3 regions of the Arthrobacter sp. 01N442 genome follow, and region 1 is predicted to be linked to each of the others. Evidence: riboswitches for the same ligand, from Rfam matches in the RefSeq annotation. Region 1 holds a riboswitch; each other region holds the start of a gene.

Evidence for each region. Region 1 has a riboswitch for cyclic di-AMP ahead of AC1DNC_RS12845 (NlpC/P60 family protein). Riboswitches for the same ligand answer to the same signal wherever they lie in the genome.
Region 2: it holds a riboswitch for cyclic di-AMP, as region 1 does, so the genes downstream of both, AC1DNC_RS15275 (NlpC/P60 family protein) here and AC1DNC_RS12845 (NlpC/P60 family protein) in region 1, are expected to answer to the same signal.
Region 3: it holds a riboswitch for cyclic di-AMP, as region 1 does, so the genes downstream of both, AC1DNC_RS02670 (aggregation-promoting factor C-terminal-like domain-containing protein) here and AC1DNC_RS12845 (NlpC/P60 family protein) in region 1, are expected to answer to the same signal.

What each region holds. Positions count from the first base shown of each region.
Region 1 covers NZ_JBFTRD010000005.1:328,249-334,700, reverse strand. Annotated here, with positions in the region: gene AC1DNC_RS12855 (helix-turn-helix transcriptional regulator) at 1-105, opposite strand, end outside; gene AC1DNC_RS12850 (dihydrofolate reductase family protein) at 356-913, shown strand; gene AC1DNC_RS12845 (NlpC/P60 family protein) at 1,012-1,770, opposite strand; cyclic di-AMP (ydaO/yuaA leader) riboswitch at 1,775-1,939, opposite strand; gene AC1DNC_RS12840 (hypothetical protein) at 2,163-2,417, shown strand; gene AC1DNC_RS12835 (hypothetical protein) at 2,414-3,271, opposite strand; gene AC1DNC_RS12830 (DNA alkylation repair protein) at 3,328-3,984, opposite strand; gene AC1DNC_RS12825 (hypothetical protein) at 4,329-5,585, shown strand; gene AC1DNC_RS12820 (MBL fold metallo-hydrolase) at 5,721-6,452, shown strand, end outside.
Region 2 covers NZ_JBFTRD010000007.1:205,233-211,684, forward strand. Annotated here, with positions in the region: gene AC1DNC_RS15270 (HNH endonuclease) at 48-548, opposite strand; gene AC1DNC_RS15275 (NlpC/P60 family protein) at 782-1,534, opposite strand; cyclic di-AMP (ydaO/yuaA leader) riboswitch at 1,798-1,956, opposite strand; gene AC1DNC_RS15280 (M23 family metallopeptidase) at 2,103-2,921, opposite strand; cyclic di-AMP (ydaO/yuaA leader) riboswitch at 2,926-3,167, opposite strand; gene AC1DNC_RS15285 (iron-dependent transcriptional repressor DtxR) at 3,289-3,981, opposite strand; gene serC (phosphoserine transaminase) at 4,331-5,461, shown strand; gene AC1DNC_RS15295 (MFS transporter) at 5,482-6,452, opposite strand, start outside.
Region 3 covers NZ_JBFTRD010000002.1:63,807-70,258, forward strand. Annotated here, with positions in the region: gene AC1DNC_RS02650 (dodecin family protein) at 1-195, opposite strand, end outside; gene AC1DNC_RS02655 (winged helix-turn-helix domain-containing protein) at 526-1,395, opposite strand; gene AC1DNC_RS02660 (response regulator transcription factor) at 2,023-2,763, shown strand; gene AC1DNC_RS02665 (HAMP domain-containing sensor histidine kinase) at 2,767-4,341, shown strand; cyclic di-AMP (ydaO/yuaA leader) riboswitch at 4,560-4,745, shown strand; gene AC1DNC_RS02670 (aggregation-promoting factor C-terminal-like domain-containing protein) at 4,744-5,463, shown strand; gene AC1DNC_RS02675 (VOC family protein) at 5,575-5,952, opposite strand; gene upp (uracil phosphoribosyltransferase) at 6,033-6,452, opposite strand, start outside.

The sequences.
Region 1 (6,452 bases):
GGTGCGCTCCGAGGTTCCGGCCAGGTGCGCCAGGTCCGCCTGGGTCAGACCGGCCTCCCTGCGGGTCCGGCGGATCCCCTCGGCTATCGCCCCCACGTCGCTCACTGTGCTCCCCTTCTCGTCCCTTTGTTACCGCATCCTCCGGCCAATCCCTTCCGGCAGTATGTTGCCGATCCAGCGCGAGGACTCTCCCATCATGGCCGATACGGACTCATTCGGCAAGATAATGCCGTAATTGGCTCAAAGAGCTTCCGCCGGAAGCCATAAGACCCTAATCGGCAGAAAATTGCCGAATCGGCCCCACGGTCACGCTACAGCCTCCCGCCAGGGATCCTCGCGGCGTAAGCTCTCGGCCATGCGGAAGATCATCCTGGCAATACAGGTGTCCCTCGACGGCTTCTTCGAGGGCCCCAACGGCGAGATCGACTGGCACATGGTCGACGAGGAACTCCACACCCACTTCAACGAGCAGCTCGCCACCATGGGCGCCTTCCTGGACGGCCGCGTCACCTACGAACTGATGGCCGGATTCTGGCCGACGGCGGATCAGGATCCCTCCAGCACCCCAGCCGAGGCCGAGTTCGCAAAAATTTGGCGGGACATGCCGAAGATCGTCTATTCCAGGACGCTGGAGCGGGCGGGGTGGAACACCACGGTGGCGCGCGACGTCGTCGCCGATGAGGTGCTGGCACTGAAGGCGCAACCCGGGGGAAGCCTGGCGCTCGGCGGGGCGGACCTGGCCGCTACCTTCCGCCGGCTCGGACTCATCGACGAGTACTGGATCTACGTCCACCCGGTGCTGATTGGACGCGGGAACCCGCTATTCAAGGACTCTGACGACAGGACCGCGCTGAGCCTCGCCGGCACCCGTACGTTTGGCAACGGCGTCGTCCTGGTGCGGTATACCGCCTGAGCATCGCCGGCAGGCGAAAAACGTGCGCAAAAGCCGGGGCCGGCTGCCATGAAAAGGCAGCCGGCCCCGGCCCTGGAAAGAGGTTCCTGCGCTTGTTGCTATGCGCCGGCGCGGACGAAGGTCACACCGCCGGTGGCAGTCAGCCAGGAAAGCGGGTGCTTGATGGTCTGGTTGCTGCCGTTCATGCCGCCGCTGATGACCTCGCCGCCACCGGCGTAGATGGCCACGTGGCCGGACTGGACGATCATGTCACCGGGCTGCGGGGTGCCCACAACCTTGCCGTAGTTCATGAACTGCTGGGGACCGAGGTCGCCCACGTGGATGCCGGCCGCACCGAGGGCCTTCTCCACCATGGCGGTGCAGTCCTGGGTGATGCCGATCTGGCTGTAGGCAGCAGAGAGCATCGCGGCGTTGACTCCGCCGGCTGCGGGGGCAGGCGCCACGGCCGACTTCGCCTGCACGGTGATCTGGGGAGCTGCCGGCGCAACGGCCGGGGCGGGTGCGATGGCCGGGGCCGGGGCGGCGACTGCCGGGACTGCAACAGGCTTCGGCTGTGCGACGACCGGTGCCGGCGTGGTCGTCACTGCCGGGCGGGCGAAGCTGATCTGGACCGCGGAATCGGCGGTGACGGGCGCGGAAATCTTGCTGCCGACGTCAACGGACGACGCCGGGGCGGCCTCGTTTTCGGCCGGGGCGACAGCTGCATTGGCGGCCATTCCGCTCGTGAGGACCAGGCCGGAGGCTGCGAAGACTACCGCGGCCTGACGGCCGATGATGCCTGATTTGCCCGAGAATGCTGAGCCCTGTCCGGCGGATGCGTCGGAACGATGGCGCGCAGAAGTAATGCTTGAAGTCATGGTTGTAGCCTCTCCCAATGCCTGCGAGGTGAGCTGTCGGATTCGGATGGGAGGCACCCGGCCGCGGGCCCGTCAATGCGGGCGCTGTGCGGCTTCACCCCAAGACCTGCTAAAAACGCAGATCGAAAGTGGTTTCCCCGTCTCTGCCAGATGGTTGCATTCGGATCCCGGGCCGCGGCAGAGTTAGGCAATCGGCTCGGGAGCGCCCGTATCGGATACAAACAGGCACCTATCCACGGTAACGGCCCATGGCCTGAATGTCACATTCAGATAACGGGGCCGTGTGCTCGCGCGGACAGTCCGCTGTGTCCCCTTGCGGACAAGGCCTAGGGCTCCGGCGGTCGTCCGCCATAGGATGAAGGCACCCAGCGTTCCCCGAGCGGAGGCACGAAATGAACAGCCACTGTGTCGCGATTTGCCAGCTCAGCGATGAGTCGCAGGAGGATTTTGACGTCAACACCGAGTTGCTGATTCTCGAGGAGAAGGAAATCCATGTGGCGACGTGGGACGCCGAACCGCGCGACGGCGGCTTCGATGTCCACGTCCTGAACGACCGTGTGGACACGCTCGGTTTCATGGTGGTGACCGATTGGCAGTTCCTCGACGGCAAGGCATACGCCGTCGTGGAGCGCCGGCCGCAGCGCTAGGGCAACCTGCTGAGCACCTGGTTGACGACGTCGGCGCCCTGCCTGGCGGCGGCATCGGCGTCGAGTGTCTGCGCCGCGTTGCCGTTGACGGTTTGGCGGTAGATCACGTCCACCCCGGATTTGCTGCCCCCCACGTAGATTGCGCCGACCCGCGCGCCGTCGGAGGTGAGCTGCGAGACCGCGAATGACTGCTCTCCGTCGACCTTCGCCGAGAGCCGGACAATATCCATCTGCAGCTTGCCGGGCAGCAGGGAGATTTCCCTCACGGTGTTGCATGAACCATAGGCATCGCGCCGCTGCTGGAATTCGGACCGCCCGGTTGAAGACGCGGGATGGACGGCGCTGAGGGAGCGGTAGGTTCCGGTCATCTTCATCGCGTCCTGGTCCCCGGGCGTGGACGGAATCAGGAGGCCGCTTGCCAGGCTGCCGTTGGCGGCGTTGAACATGAGGTAACTGTCGAAGAGCTCGCACTTGCCCGGCGCAGCGCCGCGTTTCGGGTCGGAGGCGTCGTGGTAATCACCCAGCGCGCCCGACGCCACGGCCCGGGGGTCATCTGCCTGGAGCTGGCCGATGCCATCGAGCTTGACTCCCCGGAGCAGCGCCTGCAGCCGTGCGTCGGTGTAGTCCCGATTCCCATCAGCCGTCGGCTTTCCGGCCGGGCCGCTGGCCGGACCGGGGGTGCCCGTCGTGGGGGTTTCCGTCGTGGGGCTGCCCGTCGTGGCGGCGCCCGTCGTGGGGGCGCCGGTTGTGCCCGGCCCCGAGCCGGGGCCGGCCGAGCACCCGGCCAACAGCGTTCCTGCAACGACGGTCCAACTGAGCTGGCGCGCCCAGCGCCGCGCCTGGAAGGTCTTCACCGCTTCAGCTTGACCCCGCCGCGGTGCCTCCCGCGAGAGCCTTAGTACCCGCTTCGCTAAAGACGCAGCTCAGGGCGGCGTTTCCGCACCTCGGCGACGACATGTGAGACCGCATCCCGGACCAGGCAGGAGTCACCGACGTGGGCCTCCGTCCCGCTCCCGGCACTGGGCGCGAAGCACTTTCTGGCATCGCGCACAAAGCGGTCCCAGTCGCCCGCGCCGGATCGAAGCTCACGGAGCGGCGCCATCAGGGCCGCGCGTCGCAACCAGTCGTCCGGGTCCTGCAGCCAGCGGCCCATCACAGCGTCCGCGCGGGCCCGGCTTTGGGGATCCAGCCCCGCCAGCAGCGGCCCGACGACGTCGATTGCCAACGGGTCGGCCAGCTCACGCAGGCGAGCGGTACGGACGAAGCCCTCGATCCGGGTCAGGTCCGAATTGTCCAACACAGCCACGCGGGATTGCAGTAGGACGACGGCGGCGAGGCGGCGTTCGAAAACCGGGACCGCCCACAACTCCGAGCTCAGCGCCGCGATCTCGTCACGGTCAAGGTCCCGGTAGCGGCGGAGCGCATCCCGGACCGTGCCGCGGACGGCACCGACGGAACAGCCGTAACTCGCCAGGTCCGGTCCATACCGGTCCCGCGCTTCTTCGGCGCGCTGCCATGAGCTCTCACGCTGCAGGCACGCATCGATGAAGTCCCCGGCCTGGCTCATGGATCCATTCTGACCCGGCTAGGGCTGCAGAGCCTAAGCGGGCCCGGACGGCGGGACACCAGCCTGTCGTGCGCCGAGGGGCACAAATCCTCTGGTGCCGTCCAACCCCGCGGCGGAACATGGGCTCAGCACATCTTTCGACGGCAGGGAGTCCAGTCGTGTGTCCAGGTGCTGCAACAACCCGAAATGCCGGTGGGCCTGTTTCACGGTCACGTCGCTGGCTCTTTGCCTGCGCTGCCGCCGCTCTGGCGGTCACCGGCTGCACGCCGGATCCGCCCTCACCACCTGACGGGAACGGATCGGTCCCCGCGAGCGCGCCTGTCCCGGCGTCGACGGCGGAAGGTGTGCTCTCCGATGAGGAACTCATGGTCCTGCTGGAGTCGGCCATCAACGGAAACCATGAGGGCACCGGACGTGTCTCCAGGAGCTCGGAGTTGCGCTCCCGCCTGCAAGGCCAGCAGGGCCCCCTCGACGATCCCGCCGTCGAGCCCGGCGAATGCGGGGTGTTCCGCCCGCACAGCTCGCCCACCAGCGGAGCGGACCTTGCAATGCACTTCGCCGCGGGCGTCCTCACCCTGACCGGGGCGTGGTCCCGCGAGGCCCTCGCTTTCGTCTTTGCCCGAAGCGCGCCGCGAAGCGAGATACTCGCTGCGGATTTCGCCTACACCGACGCGCTGGCCCAAAGGTGTGCAACGTTCCGGCAGACGTCGGGGAATGCCCCATCCTCCACCGTCAGGCTGCTCAACGTGCCGGCCGTGGGCGAGAAGGCCTACGCCACCGTCCTGGGCACCCCGGCGACTGCCGGTACTCCCCCGGTCGGAGCCACCATCGCATTGCAGGTGCTGCAGGGCACGCTGTCGATTGGGCTGCGCCGACAGGCACCCGCCCCCAGTTCCGAAGACGACGTTAGGACGGCCCTCGAGCCGCTGGTCCGGCTGGCCCAAAAGCTGATCGGCCAGACAGTCTCCAGCCCAGCGCCGTCTGCCGCACCGGCGCCGGGTCCGCCCGCCAGCCCTCGACGTCCCGCGCAGCAGACACCGCAGCAACTGGCCCGGCTGCTGCAGGGCATTACCGGGCCCACAGGGAACCAAGCCCAGGTGCTGGAGGGTGGCTACGCCCGGTCCGGGCCCGCAACGGCTCGGGCCGCGCCGGCTTGCGTCTATGACGACGCGGCATATCTTGCCTCCCTCGCGGGGTCCTCCGCCGTGGTGGCGGAGATCCCTGGTGATCCGCCGAAAACGGACCGGATCAGTTTGCGGCTCCTCAGCTTGCCGTCTCCGCCGACGGGATCGTCACCCTCAGACAGCCGGGCAGCTGACCTTGGCCGCTGTGGCTCCATCCTGGAAAAGCTCCCCGGCGGCGGCTCGCGCACCTGGACGGCGATCAAGCACCTGGCCGTCGACACCGGCGGAGAAGCCGGCTACGCCCTGGTTTATGTGCTGCCGGACGGGACGGGTGTCAGGCATGTCCGGGTGGGCGCCAGGAAAGGCGTGCTGTGCGTGGACACGGAAACGAAAACGCTCTCCGACGCCACCGTCCTCCAGGCTGCGCGGGGACTCGCCGCCACCATCAACAAGGTGCTGGCCAGGGTCGGCGGCTGAGCCTCCGGGCCACGCCGTCGGCCCCGCCGAAGAATCTGTCCTGTCGCGTTTGCGAGATACCCCCCGGGGTATTATTGTTGAACGTAGAGGAGGAAGGAATCCCTTCCCCGTCCACCTCAAGAAGGAGTTCCCCGAATGCTCATCGAGCGCATCTACGACGAAGACCTCGCACAGGCCAGCTACTTCATCGGCTGCCAGGCCAAGGGTGAGGCCCTTGTGGTTGACCCCCGCCGTGACATCGCTGTCTACCGGGACCTTGCTGCCGCGAACGGGATGAAGATCGTGGCCGTGACCGAGACGCACATCCACGCGGACTTCCTCTCCGGCACCCGCGAACTGGCCGCCGCAACCGGCGCCACCGCCTACGTCTCCGGCGAGGGCGGCGCGGACTGGCAGTACGGCTTCGAGGCCGAACGCCTGAACGACAATGACGAAATCACCCTGGGCAACATCACCGTCAAGGCCCTGCACACCCCCGGCCACACCCCGGAGCACCTGTCCTTCCTGATCACCGACGGCGCGTTCGCCGACAAGCCCGGCTACCTGCTCTCCGGTGACTTCGTGTTCTCCGGCGACCTCGGCCGCCCGGACCTCCTGGATGAAGCCGCCGGCGGCGTCGACACCCGCTTCGAAGGTGCCAAGCAGCTCTTCGCCAGCCTGCGGGATAAGTTCCTGACCCTGCCGGACCACGTCCAGGTCCACCCCGGCCACGGCGCCGGCAGCGCCTGCGGCAAGGCCCTCGGCGCCATCCCGTCCTCGACCGTCGGCTACGAACGCCTCTACGCCTGGTGGGGCCCGTACCTCGCGGCCAACGACGAGCAGGGCTTCATCAACGAACTCCTCGACGGCCAGCCCGACGCCCACGCC
Region 2 (6,452 bases), on a different contig from region 1:
CCCTACCGTCACCGGATAGAGCCGGCCCGCGGCGTCAGCAGCCTTTGTCAGTGCGCCTTTTCGGGGAGCAGGAACGGGTCCCAGGCGGGCGTTGGCTTCTCCAGTTCCTTGATCTGCCAGATCGTGCCCTTGGGCGGGCCCGGAACGAAGCCGAGCTTCCAGCCCATTTCGGCGGGGGTATGGTCCCCCTTGGCGTTGTTGCAGCGCAGGCAGGCGGCCACCAGGTTCTCCCATGAATCCGCGCCGCCCCGAGACTTGGGGTGGACATGGTCGATGGTGTGGGCCGCCTTGCCGCAGTACGCGCAGCGGTGGTTGTCCCGGCGCAGGACTCCCCTACGGCTGACTGCCGTCAGGGTGTTGTAGCGCGGCCTGATGTACCGGTTCAGCAGGATCACGGTTGGCCGGCCGAGGATATCCTGCGGACCCACCACGGGATCGTCCCCTTCGGCCACCACGCTGGCCTTACCGGTCAATACAAGCACCAGCGCCCGGCGGAAGGTGACTACCGCCAGCGGTTCATATCCAGCATTCAGAACGAGAGTGCGCATCCGCATACCTCTTCACGGCCGCACCCGCCAGGGGCACGAGGGCCGGCTGCCCTGTGCATGGTCGGGCTATGGATCGACACCACAAGAGTAAACACCGGAGGCCCGGATTGCCGAATTTTTCTTTGACGGGACTCTCGGCTCGCGATGCGGTTGCCGGCTACGCATGACAAAGGACCCCTGCCGCAGGGGCAGGGGTCCTTCGCAAAGCTTCAGGCGTTAGAGGCGCCTAAGTCCTAGCCGCCGACGCGGATGAAGACCGGGCCGGAGCCGACGTTGACGCTGTACAGCGCGGTGGTGCCGCCGTTCCAGCCGCCGTGGACGGCCATGCCGTTGCCGACGTAGACGGCGATGTGGGCCATGCCCATGCCACCGTTCTGGTAGTAGGCGAGGTCACCCGGCTGAGCCTCTGCGGCACTCACGGTGCGTCCCAGGGACAGGTAACCTGCCGGCCAGCCGTGGTAGTGGATGCCCACTGCGGCCAGCGCGTTGGTGGCCAGCATGGTGCAGTCCTGGGAGACACCGATCTGAGCGTAAGCAGCAGCAGCGATGGAGGCGCCCATGCCGCTGACGGCGGCGGGAGCCTTGGTGGCCAGCGATGCGGTGGCCGCGGTGCCGGTGCCGGTAGCGGCGGTGCCGGCTTCCTGGACGTTGACGACGGGCTGGGCAGCCTCGGCGACCGGGGCAGGTGCGGTCTTTACAGCAGGCTTCTCGTAGGAGATCGCGATGCTGGAGGCCGCGGAGATCGTGGCCGGTGCGTTGGACTGTACCTCCATGGCCGAAGCGGAAGCCGATTCACGCTGAACGTTGGTGTCGGCAGCGTTGGCTGCGATACCGCTGGTCAGGACCAGGCCGGAGGCAGCAGCGATAACCGCGGCCTGGCGACCCATGCCACCGGCGTTGTCGCCGACGGCCTTAGCAATGACAGCCAGCGAGTTGGTCTTGGTGACCTCCGCGCGGTGGCGTGCAATGGTTGCACGAGTAGTCATCTAGTTCTCTCTTTCGTGATCCTTGGGTCCGCGCTGCTTGCAGGCGGGACTGAGGACGCTCCGGCATCTTGGGGGTACGCCGGATCGCCCCGAAACGGGTTTCTTAGCGAAGGGTGTACTGCGAAGACGCGCCAAAAGCGGGAACTGCGTTGTGTGAACCAGTCCGGGCGCCGGCAAGGGCAACGCGGAGCATGGAGTTCAGCGGGCTCAACTGAGCCTCGCCAGCGCGAGAACGCGCAGCATTGTGGCGTGAAGACACGAAAGTAGCCTCTCCCAATGCCTACGAGGTGAGCTGTCGGATTCGGATGGGAGTCACCCGGCCGCGCTGCTTCCTGGGAAGCTTTGCGACTTAACCCCTAGGTCTTCTTGCGAAGACCAAAATTGGTTCCCCCGCCCCTGCCAGACGATGTCATGCGAACGGACCTTGAGCGGTGGCAGAGTTAGGCAATCCACTCAAGAGCGCCAACTTCGGAGAAGTTGGCGTGCTTCATACGGTACAACAGTTGGGACTCAATGTCACATTCAGATCACGGCGTGTCACAGAAATGCGAGCTGTCCCTCGGCTTGGCTAAAGCCAGCCGAGCGGGTCAACAACTTCTCCATTGACCATCACCTCGAAGTGGAGGTGGCAGCCGGTGGAGGCGCCGGTGGTCCCGCTCATCGCCACCACATCACCACGGGAGACCTGCTGGCCCACGTGGACATCGGACGACGACAAGTGGTTATACGTGGTCTCCAGGCCGTTGCCATGGTCGATCACGACCCGGTTGCCGCCCCCATAGGGATGCCAGCCGGAGAAAGTTACGGTGCCGCTCGCAGCGGCATGCACGGGGGTGCCGCACTGGGCTGCGTAATCCTGCCCGCGGTGGAATTCTCCGAGGGCTCCCGTGATGGGACTGACCCGGTAGCCGAACGGCGAGGCAGTGACCATGACGTCCAGGGGAGCCCCGAGGCTGCCCGCGGATGCCGCCCGGGTGATGCTGCCGACGGACTGGGCGCTCAGCAACTGCTTGAGCTTAATGTCCGGGTCACCCTTCGTGGTGACGGCCGTGCGGTTGAAGTTGATTTCGGCAGCCGGAGCTTTGACCTCGGGCTGCGCCGCCGCGGAAACGGATCCCGACCGGGCGGGGTCGGAGGCCATTACCGGGCCGGTGGCAGGGACTGTAACTGTCAGGACCAGACCCGTGGCAGCCAAGGCGATGCCGGCCTTCTGCCCGACGCCGCTGACGGCGGCGAAGTCTGACACCTGACGGAGCGGGCTGCGCCGGCCGCGGCGCTCATCGCGGCGCGCGTCGCGCGGGCGCTCGTCAAGGAAGACGGCGGCCGGGCGCGGCTCCGGAGCGGGACCGGTCGCACGACGGCGGCCCCTGACGGTCTGGGTGGTCAAGAAGGGTTCCTCTCTGGATAGCCTGCGAAGTTAGCTGTCGGATTCGGGTCAGAGAGATCAAAGACCCGGTCCGCCGGTGCAGGCATCCAGGCACAGGGGCATCCAAGAATGCTCCCGATTGAGTTTGCCTGCCGCTAGCGGACTTCACCCCAAGGCTGCCGAATTATGCAGCCGGTTGTGGTTCCCCCGCCTCTGCCAGAAGGTGAATCGCCTACTGATCCGCTGGCAGAGCTCGGCTTCGGATCAGATAACGCTTTAGTATCAGTGCTAGTCATCAACTATAGGGGATTAAGGCAGACGGTGATAATTCCGTGATCTCCCTTGTGGACAACTCCCCGGCTATTTCGGGGCAGGATACGACGCCAGGTTACCCGAGGGTAACGAAGACGTGCGCGGCAACCTCGGGCGGCAGTTCGAGCGCCCCTTCAATGTCCGGCACCCGAACCGAAATGTACTCGCCCACGCGCTCCAGCGACACCCTGGCGCCGGGGCGGATTCCGCCCTCGTCCAGCTGGAGCAACAGCTCCGGCTCAACCTGGATCGGCTCGGCCAAGCGGTTGACGGTGATCCGGGAGTCCGCGCCGTACCCGGCCATCGCCTCCAGCAGGTTTACCACTCCGCCGCGTTCCGGCGTCGGGAGCCCGCCCAGTTCGGCGAGTCCGGGGATCGGGTTCCCGTAGGGGGAAACGGTCGGATGGTCCAGCATTTCGAAGATGCGGCGCTCCACCCGTTCGCTCATGACATGCTCCCAGCGGCACGCTTCCTCGTGGACGTAGGCCCAATCCAGTCCGATCACGTCGGCGAGCAGCCGCTCGGCCAGGCGGTGCTTGCGCATGACTTCGATGGCACGCTTGCGGCCCGTGTCGGTCAGTTCGAGGTGCCGGTCCCCGGAAACAACCACGAGGCCGTCCCGTTCCATCCGCCCGACAGTCTGGGAGACGGTGGGGCCGGAGTGGCGGAGGCGTTCGGCAATTCGGGCGCGGAGGGCGACGATGTTCTCTTCTTCAAGTTCCAGGATGGTCCGAAGATACATCTCAGTGGTATCGATCAGATCCGTCATTCAGCTCAGCTCCTCGAGCGCCGTCCTTGCGTCATTCCCACCGTACAACGTGCGGGAAGCGCCCCGGCGAGATCCGCCGTACGTCACCGCATAGCCTAGCCTATTTTGAATTTGTCCGAATAATCTGCCTGTCTTCGGGCTGACCCGTGCGAGCTGCCGCCCGCACCTTTGGCGGGCTCCCGCAGGGCACCCGCCGGACTCCCCCACCGGCGTCTCAATGACCGGACTGTGACGGCCGCAGTTCCCGCCCGGATGGCGCCGTCGGGCAGAATAAATAGCGGGTCCCGGCCACGCCCGGCAGGGGCCCGTCCGAGCCACGCCACGCACCCAGCCGAAAATTGGAGCCACTGTGAGCGACACCAGCATCACCATCCCTGCGAACCTCCTGCCGAAGGACGGGCGGTTTGGCGCCGGCCCGTCGAAGGTCCGGCCCGAGCAGATGGCGGCCCTGTCCGCGGCGTCGGCGACGCTGCTGGGAACCTCGCACCGCCAGGCACCGGTCAAGAACCTCGTGGGGTCGGTCCGTACCGGCCTGAGTGACTTCTTCCGCGCCCCCGAAGGCTACGAGGTCATCCTCGGCGTCGGCGGTTCCACGGCGTTCTGGGACATCGCCAGCTTCGGCCTGGTGGAGAACAAGGCGCAGCACCTCTCCTTCGGCGAGTTCGGCTCCAAGTTCGCCGCGGCCACCAACAAGGCCCCGTTCCTCGCCGAGTCCTCGATCATCAAGTCCGAGCCGGGCACCCGCCCCGAGGCTCAGGCCGAGGCGGGCGTCGACGTGTACGCCTGGCCGCAGAACGAGACCTCCACCGGTGTCGCCGCACCGGTCCAGCGCGTGGCAGGGGCCGATGCAGGCTCCCTCGTCCTGGTGGACGCCACCTCCGCGGCCGGCGGCCTGGACGTGGACGTCACCGAAGCCGACGTCTACTACTTTGCTCCGCAGAAGAACTTCGCCTCCGACGGCGGCCTGTGGCTGGGGCTGTTCTCCCCGGCAGCCCTGGAGCGCGCTGCCCGGATCAAGGCCAGCGGCCGCTGGATTCCGGACTTCCTGGACCTCCAGACCGCGATCGACAACTCGCGCCTGAACCAGACCTACAACACCCCGGCGCTGGCGACCCTCGTAACGCTGGATGCGCAGGTGCAGTGGCTCAACGCCAACGGCGGCCTCGACTTCGCCGCCGCACGCACCGCCGATTCAGCCGGACGCATCTACCGCTGGGCCGAGGCCTCCGAGTACGCCACACCGTTCGTGGCCCGGGCCGAGGACCGGTCCAACGTGATCGCGACCATCGACTTCGACGAGTCAATTGACGCCTCGGCCATCGCCAAGGTCCTGCGCGCCAACGGCATCGTGGACACCGAGCCTTACCGGAAGCTGGGACGGAACCAGCTGCGGATCGCCACCTTCGTGGCGATTGATCCGGACGACGTCTCCGCACTGCTCGAGTGCATCGACTTCGTGGTGGGCGAACTCAAAAAGTAGGGCCGCCCCTCGCGAAAGCTTTAGCCGTCGACGGCGCCGTTCGGGTTTTCCGCCCGGGCGGCGCCGTCCGGCTTCCCGTCCCTAACCGCGCCGGTTGCCGCACCGCCCGGGACAACCCGGAAATAACGCAGCCCCCGCGCACGCCGGTTGAAGGCGATCCGCAGCTGCTTTGCCCGGATGATCCAGACCATGCCGATCACGGCCGCGATAAGCCCGGACGCCGCCGCCACGCCCATCGACCAGCGGGCGCCGGCTACGTTGGCCACCCACCCGACCAATGGCGCGCCGATGGGGGTGCCGCCCATGAAGATCGCCATGTACAGGGCCATCACCCTGCCGCGCATCACAGGGTCCGTGGTGGTCTGGACGTAGCCGTTGGCGCTGGTCATCATGGTGATCGCGAACAGGCCGACCGGCACCAGCGCGACGCCGAACCAGAAGTAATCCGGGGCCAGGGCGGCGAGGCCGGAGGTCAGCCCGAAGGCGCCGGCCGCGCCGAAGATCACCCGCATCCGCGGCTTGTTCCGTCCGGCGGAGAGCAGTGCGCCGGCAACCGAACCAATCGCCATGATCGAGTTCATCAGGCCGAAGGCGCCGGCGTCGAGGCCGAATTCCGTGCCGACCATGGCGGCGATGAAGAGGACGAAGTTCAGCCCCAGGGTGCCCACGATGAAGACGGCCACCAGCACCACCACGATGTCCGGCCGGAAGCGGACGTAGCGCAGTCCCTCGCGGATCCTGCCCTTGCCGGCGGGGGCCTTGGGCAGCTGCCGGAGCGAAGCGGCCGGGATCCTGGCCAGGCTCAGGAGCAGCGCCACGAAGGTGAGCGTGTTAATCAGGAAGACCCAGCCGGGCCCGATGGCCACGGTCAGCAGGCCCGCGACGGCGGGTCCGATCATCCGTGCGACATTGAAGGAGGCACTGTTGAGGGCGACGGCGTTGGGCAGGTAGTCGTCGCGCACCAGCTCGGAAACGAAGGTCTGGCGTACCG
Region 3 (6,452 bases), on a different contig from region 1:
CAGGACGAAGGTCACTTCCAGCACCACATGCCAGGCCACGACGGCGCCGCCGCTTATTTCAACCTTCTGCTCCTTGACCCATGCCCCGGTGACGTTCCGCAGGGTCTTGTTGGCCCGGTCGACGCCTTCTTTGATGGCATCCTCAAACGAGGTCTTGGAGTTCGAGCTCAGGGTAGTAATACGTGCAACAGACATGTTTCCTCCCAATAGTCGGATCGACGGGAGCGAGCCTACGCCGAAGCCCCCAAACGCAACAGAGTCCAAACCCCGTAGCCCCACCGGCGGCGGCTTCGCCGGATTTGGGGCCGTGCCCGCTTCGCGGTGCCCGCCACGCCGCGGCCCCAAAATCCGGCCTTGCCGCGCCCCGAATCCGCCGTTCGTGTTGCGAGGGCGCTGCAGCGCAGCGGCACATCCCGAGAGCGCCGTTGTTGCGCGAGGAACGAGCGCAGGCGCCGAGGGATCGTGCCGCGAAAGCGAAAGCGCCCGCCCCCGGAACAGGGACGGACGCTTTGCGTAAAGCTAAGGCTAGATGGAGTATTCCGGAGCGGCCCAGACAACAACCTCGGGGTGCTCGTAGAACCGGTAGCCCTGGCCGCGCACGGTGCGCACCGTGTTCGCCAGGCGGCCAAGCTTGGAGCGCAGCCGGCGGATGTGCACGTCGATGGTGCGCTCGTTGGGCACCTCTTCGGCGTTGCGCCACAGGCCTTCGAGGAGTTCGTCGCGGCCCACGGTGCGGGTGCCGTTCTCCACGAGGTAGTTGAGCAGTTCGAATTCCTTGAACGTAAGGTTCAGCGATTCGCCGTCGAGCGCCACTTCGCGGCGGGCGAGGTCGATCAGCACGCCGGACGGGCGCGGATCCTGTGCCTGCTGCAGCCGTGCGTTCTCGGCGCGCTGGCGGGCACCGGCAGTCGGGTCGCCAAAGGTGGACCGGACGACGTCGAGCGCGGAACCCGGCGCGGACGCCGGGGCGACGGCGACAGCGGCGTAGCTTTCAGCACCAGCGACGAGGGACTGGGCATAGGCGCGGATTTCCTGGGCCAGCTTGGCGATCGAGGTGCCGGCAGCGGCCGCGGTTTCCTCGTCGATCCCCATGTAGAGCACGAAGCCACGGGCCACATTGTCGTTGGGCACGGGGCGGACCGGGCTGCCGTTGCCGGGAGCGATCACCGGGGTCGGCGCGGTAGTCGGCGCCGACTCAGCGGCGGGGACGGCACGAAGCTGGCCGTACGAGTTGGGGTTGTAGCCCTGCGCGGCGTAACCGGGGGCCGGGAAGCTGCTGCCGGATCCTGCGGGACCGAAGCTCGGGCGGCCGCCGAAGCCCTGGCGGAGGCCGGTCTGCCCGGCCTTGTTGGCGTTACGGACGGAGATGTGGACGTATCCGGATGCAACTGACATGAAATGCTTACCTCAATGTGAATGGCCGTCATCGCGGCTCGAATGCTGAGTTCCCCGCAATGAAAACTGGGGAGGGGCGCCCGACGCTGGGCTGGGGGCGAATGCCTAGAAACGTTCTGGGGTGTAGAAGTTAGGCGTGCATTCGACAACAGGGCATCTCAGTACCAGCTGGTGCGCTGATCCAGGAAGCTGCGGCTGCAGGTGCTGTTGAGTTCTTGTTCACAATTGAAGTGTGCAACGTAACAATAAGAACTAGCAAGTAACAATGGACTCCAAAGTCCGCATTGTGAGACGAAATCACCGATTGTAGCGCAAATCACAATTTTGATAAGCCTACGAATAATTGTGCGTTTCACTGCATGCGAGTACGCGCACCCCAGTTCGTCGAAGATTCTTCAGCAACTGCCACCTCTAGGCCGAAAATATTCACGGTAAGCAATACTGGCGGAATCGTCTCGAAAGAGTCACGCCACCACAACCAGTCCACGGACTGGGCAGGCCCCGGGCCGAGGCTGACTCGTGGCGTTTGCACCTCCGGGGCAGCGTACAGCTCGGTAGTCTGGGATTCACAGGTGCCGCACAGGGTCCCCAAAGCCTCGGCCCAACGGCAGATCGGAGAGTCGTCCCATGGCCACTTCGCACTCCATGACCAACAACCTTCCCCAGCTCACGCATCCGGACGGCTCTCCCATCCGCGCGCTGGTGGTGGACGATGAGCCCAGCCTGTCCGAGCTCATGAGCATGGGGCTGCGAATGGCCGGCTGGTCCGTGGCGGTGGCGGCCGATGGTCCCGAAGCTGTCAAGCTCGCCAAGGAGTTCCGCCCCGACGTCCTGGTGCTGGATGTGATGCTGCCCGGGTTCGACGGCGTTGAGCTGCTCAGCCGGATCCGTGCGTTTGCGCCCGAGGTTCCCGCGCTGTTCCTCACGGCCAAAGACGCCGTCCAGGACCGCATTACCGGTCTGGCGGCCGGGGGCGATGATTACGTGACGAAGCCGTTCAGCATGGAAGAGGTCCTGCTGCGGTTGCACCGGCTGGTCCAGCGCTCCGGGGTGGCCGCCATGGACACCGCCGAACTCGTAGTGGGTGACCTGGTGCTCAATGTCGATACCCGCGACGTCACCCGCGCCGGCGAGGAGCTGCACCTGACCGCCACCCAGTTCGAACTGCTGCGCTACCTGATGGAAAATCCCAAGCGGGTCATCAGCAAGGCCCAGATCCTGGACCGGGTCTGGGACTACGACTTTGGCGGCCAGGCGAACATTGTGGAGCTCTACATTTCCTACCTGCGCAAGAAAATCGACGCCAACCGCGCACCGATGATCCACACCGTGCGCGGCGCCGGTTACGTACTGAAACCGGCGGACTGATCCATGCCCACCCTTTCCGGCGTGGCGCCAGTCCCCGGTCCCGACTGGCGCAACCCGTCCACCTGGCACCTGCGGACGCGGCTGGTCCTGCTCGCCATGGCGCTGCTCGTCGCCATCTGCGGTGCGGTGGGAGTCTTTAGCTACGTCTCCATGGACGTGGTCCTCACCCGGCAGCTCGACACCCAGCTGGCCCAGGCCTCGCACCGCGCGAGCGAGTTCGGCAGGCCCTCCACCGACGACTCCGGCCGGCGCCCCGACCTGCTAGAAGCCCGGGGACAGGGCATCGGAACGCTCACTGCCCGCATCTCCAACGGCGCCGTCAGCGACCCCGGCTTCCTGGCCGACGACGCCACCCGCCAGAGCCTTTCCGCCGCCGACGACGCCGCCCTGCTGGCGCTGCGCCCGGACGGCGTGCCGGTGGAACGGACGCTCTCGGCCGGCGCCTACCGACTCACCGCCGTGCGCGCCCCGTACGGCGACATCATTGTCACCGGCCTCCCGCTGGAAGAAAAACAAAACACCCTGGCGTCCCTCGTCTGGACCCTGGGCATCGTCTCGACGGGCGGCCTCGTGCTGATCGGGCTCGCCGGCACCGCCCTGATCCGACGGACCATGAAACCGCTGGAGCAGCTCTCCGAGGTTGCCACCAAGGTCTCCCGGCTCCCCTTGGACGCCGGTGAGGTAGCGCTGGGGGTGCGCGTCCCGGCGTCGGCGGCCCATCCGGGAACGGAGGTGGGCAGCGTGGGCCACGCGCTGAACCAGATGCTGGACAACGTCTCCAACGCCCTCGAGGCGCGGCAGGAGAGCGAAATGAAGGTGCGCCAGTTCGTCGCAGACGCCTCGCATGAGCTCCGCACCCCGCTCACCGCCATCCGCGGCTACACGGAGCTGATGCGGATGACCGAACACTTCACGCCCGACGGCGAGAAGTCCCTGGCCCGCGTCCAGAGCCAGTCCGAACGGATGACCACCCTGGTGGAGGACCTGCTGCTGCTGGCGCGCCTGGACGAGGGGCAACCGCTCAAACTCACCGACGTCGACCTCACACAGCTGGCCGTCGAGACCGTCAGCGACGAGAAAGTCATGGCACCGGACCGCACCTGGCAGCTGGAGCTCCCGGACGAGCCCGTGGTGGTGCGCGGGGACGCAACCCAGCTTCACCAGGTCCTCGCCAACCTGCTGTCCAATGCCCGCAAGCACACGGACCCCGGAACCACCGTGATCACGGGCGTGAGGCGCTCGGCGGACGGCAGCGCCGTGGTCACAGTGACGGACAACGGCGGCGGCATCGCCCCCGAATTCTTGGGCCGGGTCTTCGCCCGCTTCTCCCGGGCGGACGCAGCCCGCACCAACCGGTCTGCAGGTGGCGCTGCCGGCCGAGCGGCCCGTCCCGCCCCAGGGTCGGCGGCCACTTCAGCCGTCGCGACCGCGGCCGCGGCGTCGGAAGGCACCAGCGGCCTGGGCCTGTCCATTGTGCAATCGATTGTCGAGGCCCACGGCGGAACGGTCGAAGTCACGTCCCGGCCGGGGCGTACGGAGTTCACCGTGCGGCTGCCCGCGGCGCCCCCGGTGGCGTAGCCCCTGACGTAGCAGCCTGCCTGCCCGTTTCGACGGTTCCCTGACCCCTCGATGCTTACCGGCGTCGTGCAGGCAGGGAACCGTCGAAACGGGCCACCAACACCCGGCCCAATAGGCAAGACGCCACACCGCAGCGGCGGGCCGCCGTTACCTAAATGTGACTTCCGAGTGAAAGTCCGGTACCGTTTTAGGGTGCGGCCATCGATCTGGCCGCGTATCCGGGCTGACGCCAAACTCTGCCGCTCCCGGATTCCCATGGACCAGGCAGAGACGGGGAACCCAGTGTTCCCGGGCATTCTGCATCCATGCACCCTAGGGGTGAAGCCGACACGTCGAGATTCCGTGCGGCCGGATTTCGCATCCGAACCCGACAGCTAACTCCGTAGGCGTTGAGAGGCGAACATGACTGAAATCAAGGAACCCACGCGCCCAGAGGGCGCTAAACGCACGTCCGACACCGCACGCCACCGTGCCGAGCCGGCCAAGCGCCCTTCGGCCGTGTCCTCGTCGAGGGCTCGGACCAATGGCAAGCGCGCCGCCGTCGTGGCCACCGCGTTCGCCGTCCTGCTGGGTGCAGGCGCCGCGGGCCAGGCGTCCGGCTCTGCCGCCCACACCACCGAAGCTGCCAAGGACACTGCCGCGTCCCTGCAGACCCTGGACTTCGAGCGCGTCGGCAGCAATGCGCCCGCGTCGCCCGCCCCGATGAGCGTCGAGGCCCAGGCCTCCAAGATCAAGCCCGCCAAGGCCCCGGCTGCCCCGGCCCCTAAGCCGACCCGCGCCGCCCCGGCGGCACCGGCAAAGCCGGTCGCGATCGACGATCCCGCCGGCGCGCAGGCCTATGCCGCCTCCCAGCTGCCCGCCCACGGCTGGGCTCCCAGCGAGATGCAGTGCCTGATGAAGCTGTGGACCAGGGAGTCCGACTGGAAGACCACCGCCACCAACGCCAGCAGCGGCGCCTACGGTGTGGTCCAGTCACTGCCGGCCGAGAAAATGGCCAGCGCCGGCGCCGACTACCGGACCAACTACCGGACCCAGATCAACTGGGGCCTGCAGTACGTGAAGGACCGCTACGGTTCTCCGTGTGGCGCCCTGGACTTCCACTACGCGAACAACTGGTACTAAACAGCCGCCACCACGGGGCCTTGAGGCCCGCATGAGAAGGGCCCCGGATCCACTGGATCCGGGGCCCTTTTCATGTGCTGCACCGCCGGGGGCGACGGCGGCGCGGAGCGGCTACCCGGTCGGGCGGCCGGGGATGTACTGCACTCCCCATTTGTTGCCGTCCGGGTCGGCGAAGTAGACAAACTGGCCCCAGTCCTGGACGTCGATGTCGCTGACGTCCACGCCGTTGTCCTTGAGCTGCTTGTGGGCGGCTTCGATGTCGCCGACCACCAACTGCAGGCCCGGCGCGGTGCCGGGCGGGGCTTCATTGAGCCCCTCGCCGATCGCTATCGAGCACCCGGAGCCCGGCGGCGTCAGCTGGACAAAGCGGATGCCCTCCGAGGGCCGCTCGTCGTAGTCGGCGTTGAAGCCCACCTTGTTCACGTAGAAGTCTTTGGCCCGGTCCACATCCGAAACGGGCACGAAGATGAGTTCAAGTTTCCAGTCCATGGCCACAGGCTAGTCCCGGAAAGGACCCGCCGGAACCCCTGGATGGAGGCGCCGACGCAGCTGCCTGGCTAGACGGTCGCCTAGCCCGCGATGCCGTACAGGCGGTCGCCCGCGTCGCCCAGGCCGGGCACGATGTAGGACTTCTCGTTGAGCTTCTCGTCGATCGAGGCCAGCACGATGGTCACGTTCGCGTCCGAGAGCTCTTCTTCCAGCTTGGCCAGGCCCTCCGGGGCGGCCAGCAGGCAGATGCAGGTAACATCCGAGGCGCCGCGCTTGAAGAGGAACTTGATCGCCTCGCGCAGGGTGCCGCCGGTGGCGAGCATCGGGTCCAGGACAAAGATCTGCCGGTCCGTGAGGTCCTCGGGCAGGCGCTCGGCGTAGGTGATGATGTCCAGGGTTTCTTCGTCCCGCGCCATGCCCAGGAAGCCGACCTCGGCGGTGGGGACCAGCTTGGTCATGCCTTCGAGCATGCCGAGTCCGGCGCGGAGGATCGGGACCAC